Shimia isoporae: one gene and its partner. The protein of the gene in region 1 interacts with the protein of each later gene in a pairwise test. Links are inferred from orthologs where the notes say so. Each region holds a gene or a part of one and is shown on either strand. Other genes may lie near its edges.

Region 1 (6,035 bases):
CCACCCCAAAATGTTAATTTCATGCAAGCACTTGGCACCAAGCGCATCATTTCTGCCACAGATCCGGCGACAACAAAGCAATAATCGCGAGTGTTTCCAGACGCCCCAGAACCATCGCTACACAAAGAACCATCTTGTGCGCTGCATTTAGTTCAAAAAGATCAATTGGGGTATCGGCAGCAACCTGTGTCAGCGGTCCGGTTGTGGTCAATGCCGAAATTGCAAGCACCAGCGCGTCTTCAAAGCTGCTCCCAAGTGCGGCCAGTGTCATCGTAATAGCCGCCAAAGACATGGCAAACAGCATGAAGAACACCCATGCAATGACCGCGCCCCGACGCCGAATGCGGCGACGGCCGACCTTGCGGTTACCAATAACCACGGAGGGATGCACCAGCCTTTCCATCTCGCCAAGGCCTTGAAGGTAAAGTGCATATACTCTCAAAAGCTTCACACCGCCGGCCGTTGTCGCGACGCCGCCTCCGACAAGCGCAAGCGACATCAGGATGAACCCCGGCGTCCCCAAGCCCGACCATTCCTGCGCCACAGACCACTGCGCGCTTTCAAACCCGGTGGTCGTCAGGAAACTCAAGACTGTAAACAAACCGCCCCAAGCCGCCTTCGCGGCGCTGACAACGTCGTTCATGGAACCATCGTTAAGGGCGGTTCCCCAATGTCGCAAAAACAGGAACGAAGGAACAATCACGACAATCAGGAACCCGAGCCGTAGTTCAGGATCGTGCCAAAGGTTGGCGCGGCGCACATTTCCTGTGTCCGCCGAGAACGTCGCACGGGACAGTGCAAACAACAGAAACAGGAAAATGACCACTTCACCGCCGATCCCCGCTAACCCTTCGGACACGCCAAATGCCGTTGTGATACCGCTTGTCGACATCGTCGCCATTGCGTTCATCACCGCCGAAAGGGGCCGCTCGCCAAGGACCACAAGCATCAGACCAAGCGCAAACGTCAACCCAATGTAGATCGGCAGCAGTATCTGGAGACTGCGTACCCAGCGCTTCATCGGATCGGCGCGTTGCATCTGCCCTCTGCCAGTCGTTGCCTGACCCGGTTCCCCGAGCGCGGTAACTTCGTATCCACCAAGAGCAAGGGGTGCAAAAATGGCCGAGGCCGCAACCCACATCAGGAGCCCGCCGAGCCACCCGACAAGCCCGCGCCAAAGATGGATCGCATCCGGCACAGCGGCCGGGTATTTGATCACGCTGGCGCCGGTCGTGGTCAGGCTACTGACCATCTCGAAATAAGCTTCGACAAAGGTGATGGATCCCATTGCCTCATAGTAAGGGATCGCAAGGATCGCCGGCAAAATCGTGAAGCCGAAAAATAGCGCGCGCAGATTGTCGACGGTGCGCGTAAACCGTTGCGTTCCAGCCAAGGCGAGCGCAATCAGTGCACAAACAAACAGCACCAAAGTTCCGCTGTAGAAAAACATGCGGGCAATGAAATGAAACCGCTGAACAGATGCCACAATCGCCGGTGCGTACATCGCAACTCCGGACACCGCGACCAGATAGAGAAACAGAGGCAGTTTCAGATCGCGCGAAGTCATGGCGTCAGAAGAAGTCGATCGAGACTTGAAGCAAACGTTCTACCTCGGGCACGTCAGCCGCCAGACTGAACAGCGCAATCACGTCACCTTCTTCAATCCGAATGCCGCCGCGCGGCTTGTGGACCTCTTGCCCCTTGAGAATGGCACCAATCAACACTCCCTCTGGAAAGTCGATGTCGCGAAGAAGCTGCCCCGCAATCGGCGATGTAGACAAGACTTCAGCTTCGATGATTTCAGCCTCGGCATCTCCCACGGAATACACTGCTTTTACACGCCCATGGCGGATGTGACGAAGGATCGAGCTAACGGTCGTGGCCCGCGGATTGATGAACGCATCAATGTCCAACGGCTGCATCAGAGGAGCCAATGTCGGATCGTTGATAAGCGCAATCGCCAACGGACAACCCGCACTTTTTGCGCGCACGGAAGCCAGCATGTTGGTCTTGTCATCGTCTGTAACGGCAAGAACCGCGTCCGCGCGTTCGACACCGGCCTCCGACAAAAGCGCACTGTCCAACCCGTCGCCGTTGAGCACAATTGTTCGCTCCAGAGCTTCTGCCGCCTTCTCCGCCGTAGCGCGATCTCGTTCGATCACCTTGGTTCTGACACGTCGCGCCTGAGTTTCCAGACGCTGCGCAACCATCAAGCCGACGTTGCCGCCGCCGATGATGATTGCCCGTTCCTGATGGCGCTGAGTTTTACCGAAAACTTCCATTGTCCGAGCCACATCCTCGGCGAACGTAAAGACATAGATCTCGTCCCCGACAAAAAGTTGGTCACCAGGTTCCGGCGCAAAAAGACTGCCGCGCCGGCGTACACCAACCACAACGGCACGCAACGTTGAAAACAGATCGGTCAACTGGCGCAAAGGCGTGTTCACGACCGGACAGTCTTCATCCAGATGAATGCCCAGCATCTGCACTTTGCCACCAAAGAACATCTCGGTGTCGAACGCCCGAGGCGCACTGAAGCGTTTGAGCGCTGCTTCGGCGACTTCAAGTTCCGGCGAAATCACCACGTCGATGGGCATATGCTCACGGCGGTAAAGGTCCGAGTAAACAACGTTCAAATAGGAGCGGCTGCGGAGGCGGGCGATTTTTCTGGGAACCGAAAAAACGGAATGGGCCACCTGACATGTGACCATGTTGACTTCATCGGAATAGGTCGCCGCGATCACCATGTCCGCATCTCGGGCCCCCGCCCGATCCAGAATTTCGGGATAGCTCGCAAACCCCGCGATGCCCTGAACGTCAAGCGTATCGGTTGCACGACGCACAAGATCCGGATTGCTGTCCACGACCGTCACATCGTTGTTCTCACCTGACAGATGGCGCGCAATTTGCCACCCGACCTGACCGGCCCCGCAGATAATGACCTTCATGTGCTTTCCCCGTCGGATTCCGGCCCAAGAAATGACAGAAGCCTCTCTCCGCGTCAAACACTACCATTGACCTTTGAATGCCAATCGGGCTTTCTTTTGAAGTGTTATCAGGGGGTTCCAGTATGCTTCGATTGTCGGCAACGCTCGCGATTCTGGGAATCGTTGTATCTGCCTGCGGGCCTACCTCCCTTGTAAGCTATACAAAACCCAATGTTTCGAGTGACACCGCCAACCGCAATTTCGTTGAATGCCGCCAAGAAGCCAACGCGCTATTTCCGGCTGCGGTCTTCACTCAATCCGTGCCGGGCTACGGCGGATACGGGGCTTTCTATGGCGGTTATCCCGGTTGGGGCGGCAGCTACATACAAGCCCGAGACGCCAATGAACCGCTTCGTGCACAACACCTGAGTGATTGCATGACGCTCAAAGGCTACAGACAAGTCATTCACCCAATTTGTACCAGAGAACAATTGGCAGGACGCCAATATCAAGCTGTCTCCCGCCCGCCTTCCGGCGCAAGCCCGAACATATGTGCGGCGCGCACCCAGGGTGGCGGCTCCACATTGATCGACCTTAGCAAACCGATTTGAAGGGACGCGCGGATATGAAAAAAACACTCCTGATCTGCACAGTCGCTGCATTGATCGCCGGTTGCACGGACTTTCGTCAAATGTACAAACCCGGTGTGACCCGCACTGAACTCAACATCGATCAAGGTGCGTGCAATTCGGAAGCCGCCAGCCGCTATCCACCTCGAATTGTGACTGACTGGGTGCCGATTTTTGACGCGCAGGGGCGCGTTATCAGCCACCGCATTGAACAATACGACATCAACGAAGCCAGACGCCGCGAAGGCGCACGCAGTTGCATGATCGCCCGCGGCTATGAATGGGCGACCATTCCGTTCTGCAAAGATGAGCAAATCGCAGGTCGCAGCTTTGCACCAGTGACAAAACTTCCTGCTTTGACACCGAATATATGCGGAATGCGCACCGACAGAGGTCGTGTGCTGATTGATCTCAGCAAGCCGCTGTAAGCAAAGCGAAGGCCGACGTCATCCGGCCTTGCGCGCTTCGTCGTCATCTTCCTCGGATACTCGGGCGACACGAGCGCCTGATTTGTTGGACGTAACCACACCAAGCGACTTTAGCTTTCGGTGAAGAGCGCTGCGCTCCATGCCGACAAAATTCGCGGTCCGACTGATGTTGCCACCAAACCTGTTGATCTGGGTCAGCAAATATTCCCTTTCAAACGCTTCACGTGCCTCACGCAAGGGCAAAGTAGCCAAGGCTCCGGACAACACCACGCGCCCGTCATCTCCACCGCCTGATCCGCCTTCTTCTGGCAACTCGGCCGCCTCGATTTCTCCGCTGCCTTCGCCAAGGATCAGCACACGCTCGATCAGGTTCTTGAGTTGCCGCACATTGCCCGGCCAAACCATCGTCTGCATAAGCGCGATTGCATCTTCGCTCAGCACTCTAAGTGGCAGCCCCTGCTGTTCGTTGAACCCCGCGATAAAGTGCTCTGCAAGCGCGGGAATGTCCTCGCGACGCTCTTCAAGCGACGGCACGGCGATTGGCACAACGTTCAGGCGATGGAACAACTCTTCACGGAATGTGCCGGCATCAATCTCCGCCATAAGGTCTTTGTTTGTCGAGGAAATTACGCGCAGGTCCACCTTGACCTTATCCGCGCCACCAACCCGGGTGAATTGCTGGTCCACAAGCACACGCAGGATTTTCGATTGCGCGGCAAGCGGCATGTCGGCGACTTCGTCGAAATAGATGATACCACCGTGTGCCTGCTCAAGCATCCCGGATTCAACACCCCGCTCAGCGCTTTCACGGCCGAACAACATCTCCTCGACGCGATCCGGATCCATGCCCGCACAATTTACCGTCACAAAGGGACCCGAAGCCCGATTGGAGTTCGCGTGAATGAATCGCGCAGCCACGTCTTTGCCGACACCGGCTGGGCCTGTCAGCATCACGCGCCCATTGGATCGAGTCACCTTCTCCAGTTGGCTCACCAACGTACGGAACGAAGCGCTTTCGCCGATCAGTTCCGAAGGCGCGCCGTCCTGTCGCTTCAATTCGGTGTTCTCGCGGCGCAAGCGGCTGGTTTCCATTGCGCGGCGGATCACTACCATCAGTTGGTCGATATTGAATGGCTTCTCAATGAAGTCATACGCGCCCTGTTTGATCGCTGCGACGGCGATCTCGATATTCCCGTGGCCGGAAATAATTACGACCGGCACTTCTGGATAATCCCGCTTCACGGCCTTCAGAATGTCGATGCCATCCATGTTGCTGTCTTTGAGCCAGATATCGAGGATCATCAGCGCTGGCTGCTTTTCCGTGACGGCCTTCATGGCATCGTCAGAATTGCCTGCCTTGCGCGTAGCAAAACCTTCGTCTTCAAGAATATCGGATATCAATTCCCGAATGTCGCGCTCGTCATCTACGATCAGAATGTCACTCATACTGCCAACTCACCTTTCTCATTGCCCTCACCCGTGCTTGGTCCTGCCTTCTGGACCGGCAGCATGACCTTCGCCATTGCGCCCACGTGCGAATTTCCTTCAAACTTTGGCGCGTCCAGCAGTTCCAACTGGCCGCCATGCTCTTCGATGATCTTTTTCACAATCGGCAAACCAAGACCGGTTCCCTTGTCTCGGGTCGTCACATAGGGCTCAAACAGCCGCGCTCGATCGACCGGCAGCCCGATACCATTGTCCGCAATTGTGACGACGGCTTGCCCGTCCTCTAGATGAAAACCAATCCGGATCTCGGGGGAAACCTCTAACTCCGGTTTCTTTTCTTGAAGAGTTTCAATGGCTTCACCCGCGTTCTTGATGAGATTTGTAAGCGCCTGCGTTATCATCGTTCCATCAAGTTCGGCCATCACGGGATCGGGTTTGATGTCAACGTTGAACGTGACATCCGGTTGTCCGGACTCCTGAAGCAACAGAACGCCCTGAACCAACTCCGTCAGATCCACGCTCTTGCGATCCGGTTCAGGCATTCGCGCAAACTTTGAAAACTCGTCCACAATCCTACGCAAATCATTTGTTTGCCGTACGATCAC
Region 2 (6,611 bases), on another replicon or contig:
TCAGTCGGCGATCGAAAAGATGATCGCCGTTGGAGACGTGCTGCTTGTGCGCGGTCCAGATGCGGCGGAAGGAAACCGGGCGATCTACAGCCCGGAGGCCGGTACTGTGAAAATGTACGGGGACGTTCTCGTGGTGCAGGAAACCACGACCATCGCATCCGATCGCATGACAGTTCACCTCAACAATAACACCGCCGAAATGCACGGTCGCGTCAAAACCATTCTCAGGAACCAGTAGGCATGGCGAAACCTGATCTTGCTGTAACCGAAGGCCAATCCGGCTTGAAAGTTGAAAGCCTGCGCAAGGCTTATCGCAAGCGCGTTGTGATCCGTGATTTCTCAATGGTTCTGAACCGCGGCGAAGTCGTTGCGCTTCTTGGCCCAAATGGCAGCGGTAAGACCACCACCTTTTATGCGGTTGCAGGCCTGCTGCAGCCCGAGGGTGGACGTGTCTCCATCGACGGTCTCGACGTGACCACTTTGCCTATGTACCGCCGCGCGAAACTTGGCATCGGTTATCTTCCTCAGGAGATGTCGATCTTCCGCGGTCTCTCGGTTGAAGACAACATCACGGCGATTCTCGATATCACACAGAAGGATCGTCACAAACGCCGCGAACGACTTGAAGAATTGCTGTCGGAGTTCTCTATAGAGCATCTGCGTCGTGCGCCGGCACTGGCCCTTTCTGGCGGCGAACGTCGCCGTGTGGAAATCGCCCGCTGTCTGGCGGCGGAACCCAAATATCTCCTTTTGGATGAACCCTTTGCCGGTGTTGACCCCATCTCTGTGGACGACATCCGCCATCTGGTCGCCGATCTCAAAAAGCGCGGTATCGGGGTTCTGATCACCGACCACAATGTACGTGAAACCTTGGAAATCGTTGATCGCGCCTACATTCTGCATGACGGCAAGGTGCTGATGAACGGCACACCGGCAGAAGTCGTGGAAAACGAAAACGTCCGGCGCGTCTATCTCGGTGATAACTTTAAAATTTCCTGAGCTGGTCCCGTCAATCCGGCGGCATATTTTCGCGAAAATTGATCGGCATCATTGACTCTGAGCGGCCGGAATACTCAAATGTAGTCATGACAGTTCAGCCACCCTTTGCTGTGTTTCTGGCGACCCTTGATAAAAGGGCGACCCGCACACAGGGGTGCAAACCGTCACATTCCAGCATTCGGACCTGAAGCAATTCACGGGGCAATTTGGCCCGTGGTCCGACATGTCATCGAAAAGGAGACAGGATGCGCTATCAAATTACCGGAAAACAAATCGACGTCGGCGAGGCCCTGCAGACCCATGTAAAGACCGAGTTGAATGATATCCTCGACAAATATGCGGGACGACCTACTGACGCGAATGTTGTTTTTTCCAAAAGCGCCCACGAATACGTTTGCGAAGCCACTGTCCACCTGTCCACGGGGCTGACTGCTCAGGCCAAAGCACATGCCACTGAAATTTATGCCGCATTCGATCAATGTGGCGCGAAAATGGACAAACAACTGCGCAGATATAAGCGCAGGCTGAAGGACCACCACAAGGAACGTCAGGACCCGGTTGAACTTTTGGGCGCATCCTCGTATATCCTCGCGCCTGAAACCGAAGAACATGAGGCCGAGCCCGAAACACTGCAGCCAGTAATCGTCGCCGAGATGGAGACTAAGATCCCCTCTCTGAGCGTCGGCGAAGCCGTGATGCAGATGGAACTTGCCGGAGCGCCTGTGCTGGTCTTCAAAAACGAAAGCAAAGGTGGATTGAACGTGGTCTATCGCCGTGATGACGGCAATATAGGCTGGGTTGATCCTCAGACATAAAGCGATTGGGGGCATCTCCCCGGTCCGGAGTTACAGGCAAGATGGACCTTTCAACGATCCTCAAGCCAGAGGCGGTCAAAGTTGTTACGGCCGCCTCAAGCAGGAAGCGTTTGCTTCAGGAATTCGGCGACCTCGGGGCGTCCGCCTATGGCTTGTCCGCGTCTCGCGTCGTGGAAGCTTTGCAAGACCGGGAAAACCTCGGCCCCACCGGTGTTGGCAAGGGGGTTGCCCTTCCGCATGCCCGTCTCAAGGACATCGACAGTGTCCTCGGTGCGTTCATCCTTTTGGAAAAGCCCGTAGATTTCAACGCAGTAGACCGACAGCCGGTCGACATCGCATTCGCGCTCTTTGCGCCCGAGGACGCAGGAGTGGAACACTTGAAAGCGCTTGCGCGTGTATCGCGCAGCCTACGCGACGCAGCCATTTGCGCCAAGTTGCGCGCCAACCAGGATGCCAGCACCCTGTTCGCGATCCTGACTGAAGACGACAAGGTTCAGGCGGCGTAAACGCACGCCAACCGATGCCTAACGGTCCGCTCGTCGCGCCGCTAACGCCAGGCTTCAAACCCGAAAATCAGATAGTCCCGCTGGTAGATGTCTCGGACACGGGCTTCGATTTCCTCATCGTAGATCGCATCCAGCGGCACCGGTGTGTCCGGTGCAGCAGCATCAGGATCAGGCACGGAAGACCGTCCCACCTGCATGGCGAGCGCTGGCAAATAGCTGGCCATCTCTTCTTCACGGATGATCATGTCCGGTAACGCCATGTCCCCGAATCCCTGCACAGCACCAGACTGAGTCGCCCAATGCGCATCCTGCCTAATACTGGTCTGACCAAGGAGATTCGCTTTCACAAAATCCAGAAACGCCAGAAACGCCTCCCGGTGAGCCGAAACATCGTAGTCCGACCCGGGCCCGTCCTTCGGGATCGGCAGCTTGTAGACCTTGCGCAGCGTATTCCGGATCTTGGTATAGCTCCCCTCGCCGGTTTTCAGAATGCGGTCGCAAAAAGCAGCGTGAACTCGCGGCACGGGATGACGCACCACGGTAAAGGTTCTGTGGCCCTTGTTGCCGCGCTTCCATTTCCGAAGTGATTTCTGATTGAAATCCGTCAAAAGCCCCGAGGTTGGCACCTCATCCAGCCCGGCAAGCCATGAGGCAACCTCGGCCTCCGGTCCGGACCGCACAGGCATGTAAAGCAACGGCACAACAGCCCCTGCAAGATAACTTGGAACCACCGCGCCACGACGCGGCTCAAAATTCGGCGTTCGGTTCAGATTAAATCGATCAAGTTCCGCCAAAGCCAAGGACACATCGGCGAAATTTGAGACTTTTTCCGACAGCGCGCTCGGGTTCTGTCGCTTCAAAGACGTGTCGAGCGCAGGAAGGCTTTCTTCCACACCGAGATACCGCGCGAGACCATTCATCACGGCCACATCCTGAAGATCTTCGTACGCCACATAAAACGCCGTCTGGCCACTCGTCTGAAGTGCCTTCATCAGCGTGACTTGAAAATCCTGCAATTCTTCCACGTGACGTTTGAACTCGACCCCGTCAAACCGCACTTTACTGTCGCGTCGGCGGCGCACATCAGTCAGCTTCCACTGACCAGTTGCTTGTGCAATTTTCCAACTCACGTAGCTGTCCAGAGGGTTGCGCGTCAGAACAATCTTGGCACAACGCTGGTCGTTGAGAATTGTCTCAAGTATGCGCGGATCATGATCGTGGAAGTAGCGGAACCCAGACATCAGGCCAGCTTCGTCTTTGATCGCCCGTAGTAGAACCATCGGATCAGCGGTGCGCTGCTCAAGCGTCACGCCAAGAACATCATCTCGGTTGGGATAACCAATAAAATGTGGATTGAACGCCTCACCATGGCAGCTCAATCCCTCAAACGCATTGATATTGGTTTCCAGAAAATTGGACCCGGTGCGCATCTCTGCGAACACCACAAAATAATCGAACTTGGACATGGGTCTTTACTGCACCAGATAGGGTTTTCGGGGCGGCTTCTTTTGCCCCGTTTCAGGCTGCTCAACAGGGAAATCACCCATCAGGTACGGGTGCATCCCCTGGTTTTTCAGGTTTTGCAGGAATTGGCCAAATCCACTCAGGTCCGTCATTCGCGGCGCTTCCGACAGCCGCCTCGCGCGATCCATACCGATCTCGTCAATAATGGTCTGCAACGGCTCCATTGGCGCTTCGATGAATTCGGCCATTGTCCATATCCGCACACGCGCCTTGGCATAGGGAGAGCGCAATGCATAAAGCTGGTCATTCTCCAGTTTCTGCAAACGAGCGGCTTCGGCACGAATGTCTGTAAAGTTCAGGTTTGACTTGAACAACGGAACGGCCCAGGCACCGGAAATCACGCTGACCTGCGCATTGGGATCTTTGGCAATAAACCAGATAGGCGTGCCTTCATCCCTTGGGCCGACCTGAAAACACTGACGTTCCCCGCGTGTGTTCCAGATCAGGTTCGACAGAAACGCAATCGAGTTGTAATCCCGCAGCTTCGGTGAACTGCTCAGTGCGCCGTTTATCACCCGCTGCCGACCGGAAAATTCGGCCCGTTCCGGTGCAAAAATGTGTCCGTGAACCTGCGTACCGGTTGCGCGCGCAAGCCACGTCTCGAAGTCTTCGAACAACTCGGCAAAACCGTGAAACACAGAATAGCGCCCGAAGGTCATGCCGTTTTCCCAACCCTCGTTGGGATAGCGGCTCTGCATATAAAGGCCGGTCCGACCTTTTGTTCGACGTTCCACAGCTTTGGCAAAAATTCTGTCAATCTTTGCCGGATTCGGCTCGCTCATCTTGATCGCGCCTTCAGGATCTCGAAGAAAACCGTTGTACAGCTTGCCCGCCTTGGGCCAGATTTTTCGCGCGACGAAACAATCAGACCGCCGCAGAAGCTGTAGGTGGTCATCATAGAAAATATGCGGCTTACCCTGAAAGTCGAACTTGGACAGCGTCAGAGATCGGCTTTCAATCTTGGTCGAATAAAGGCGCGCCAGCGTCTGGAAATAGCTTTCGTCGGGAATCCAGACTCGGCTGAAATACTTGTCGAAGGTATCACGTTCGGGGTCTTCAAGGATGGCGGACAACGTCTGTCGGGTCAGACACCACCATTGGCTTCCCATATGGGGCACGATCCCGTGCGGGATACGTCGCTTGATGCGCAGGAAACGTTGAATATCGACCCACTTATCGAACAGGTACCGATTACGCTTCCACGAAAACGGGAAATGTAGCGTGAACCGCTCCGCATCAAGTCCACCCACAGTCCACGGCACATCCGCTGTTGTTGCGCTTTCGATAAAGTCGGTGCGAGGACGCGATTTCAGGTAGTCCTTTAATTCCTCTACCGGACGCAAAGGCAGACACGACCCAGAAGTCAGATAGATGTGTCGTACCTCGGGAAATTCTTCCAACATCATTTCCGATGCTGATTGCGACGCCGCTACAAGACCCCACGCACCCCACTCGCACTTGTGGCGTTTGCAGAATTTCACATCCGCCAGATCGCCAAGGGATTTGACGAACTTTTTATATGCTTTGGGCTTAACCGAAGCATCCACGTGTATCACCACCGGACACCCGTATTTGTTCCAGTGACGCGCCACTTGCTCGGCACGACCGAACGCGGTGTGTACCAGCATCAAAATCCCGACGCTCATGCCCAGTTTCCTTTGGACATAAGCCCCAGAATCTCAAGTTGGCGCCAGTTGATGTATTTCTCACTCCACTTGCACCAAAGTTCGGGATTATCGCGCAATCGCTCGGCGTAGGCCTTGTACTCAACACTCGCGGAATAATGCTGATTACGCAGCAGCTCTTCTTCGGCTTTGGCCGTGAACGTGTCGAGGAACTTTGCATGTAGCAAAAGTCCGGATGCTTTCTCCCCGCCCCATTCATCGTAAACCTGGTTAAGTCCACGCGGCAGTAGCATGTGCGTGGAACTCACGTAGGCATACCGGCGGTTCCACTTAACAAGCGGAATCTTGTTCAATGCAGGAGCAAGTTCGGGCGTATCAGGAAAAAAGACCCGAGAACGCGGCCCACCCTGAATCCACAGGTTTCCATACGCTGAATTCTTGGACATCGTATAGTTGCCCGCATCAAACCAGCAGGCGATATCCAGCGGATCTTGTCCTTCGCGATAAGGCTGTTCTGTGATTGGACCACGCGGATACATATCCAGCAACATCGCCGAAAACGACTTGATCGAAGAAGCATCCAGCCAATCTGTCAGCGCCTTGATCGGACGGGTATCGCAGAACGGATAGATAAAAAATTCATCCGGATCGACAACCAGACACCAATGGTTATGCGCATAGCGAAGCTGCAACCAGTTCAGCCAGTCCACGCCAAAACGAGATTTCTTGTAACTGTTCCGGGTATGCCAAACCGAAACATCCGGTTGCTCGGACAGATACTCCAGCGATCCATCGTCGCTGTCATTGTCCACGATCAGGAAATGATCGACACCTTTGTCCCGATAGTACTCAAGGAAGAATGGAAGGCGGATTTGCTCGTTGCGCTGCGTGGAAAACAGCAGCAAATCGTTGCGCTTGATCTGCCCTGTGCGATTGACAATCGACCGCAGCTCACGCCGCTTGCGGATCGCGCGCGCCAACCGATACCGGCGTCTGACCCGAAGGCGATATGATTGCCAAACACCCAACCCGTCTACACTTCCTTTTTGCCGTCGCCCAACACGCGCTCAAATGGGCTATCACGTGACCCTTAAGACGGTGTTGAAATGCGCCTCCCAGCTGGGGGCTTCAAAACGCGTCTT

The links.
Region 2: the proteins of trkA (region 1) and BXY66_RS17825 interact in binary tests that used the Escherichia coli proteins (3 or more experiments, as listed by UniProt). The link is inferred for Shimia isoporae from one-to-one orthologs.

The regions. Positions count from the first base shown.
Region 1 is NZ_SMGR01000001.1:1,363,767-1,369,801, reverse strand. Bases 761-3,606 are described here. They hold trkA (Trk system potassium transporter TrkA), read right to left. Parts: upstream 2,949-3,606; coding sequence 1,572-2,948; downstream 761-1,571. Other genes in these bases: BXY66_RS06705 (hypothetical protein), read left to right, coding at 3,553-3,606; BXY66_RS06710 (hypothetical protein), read left to right, coding at 3,071-3,538; BXY66_RS06720 (potassium transporter TrkG), read right to left, coding at 761-1,567. In the rest of the region: more of BXY66_RS06720, read right to left, coding at 47-760; more of BXY66_RS06705, read left to right, coding at 3,607-3,984; nitrogen assimilation response regulator NtrX, read right to left, coding at 4,003-5,430; BXY66_RS06695 (sensor histidine kinase NtrY-like), read right to left, coding at 5,427-6,035. UniProt on the Escherichia coli protein: Part of the constitutive potassium transport systems TrkG and TrkH. May regulate the transport activity of TrkG and TrkH systems. Binds to NAD(+) and NADH.
Region 2 is NZ_SMGR01000004.1:197,177-203,787, reverse strand. What follows is about bases 728-3,587. They hold BXY66_RS17825 (PTS sugar transporter subunit IIA), read left to right. Parts: upstream 728-1,855; coding sequence 1,856-2,320; downstream 2,321-3,587. Other genes in these bases: BXY66_RS17820 (sulfotransferase family 2 domain-containing protein), read right to left, coding at 2,362-3,587; hpf (ribosome hibernation-promoting factor, HPF/YfiA family), read left to right, coding at 1,245-1,814; lptB (LPS export ABC transporter ATP-binding protein), read left to right, coding at 728-999. Also shown: lipopolysaccharide transport periplasmic protein LptA, read left to right, coding at 1-238; more of lptB, read left to right, coding at 241-727; more of BXY66_RS17820, read right to left, coding at 3,588-3,786; BXY66_RS17815 (DUF5927 domain-containing protein), read right to left, coding at 3,793-5,490; BXY66_RS17810 (glycosyltransferase family 2 protein), read right to left, coding at 5,487-6,497; BXY66_RS17805 (glycosyltransferase family 4 protein), read right to left, coding at 6,549-6,611. UniProt on the Escherichia coli protein: Seems to have a role in regulating nitrogen assimilation.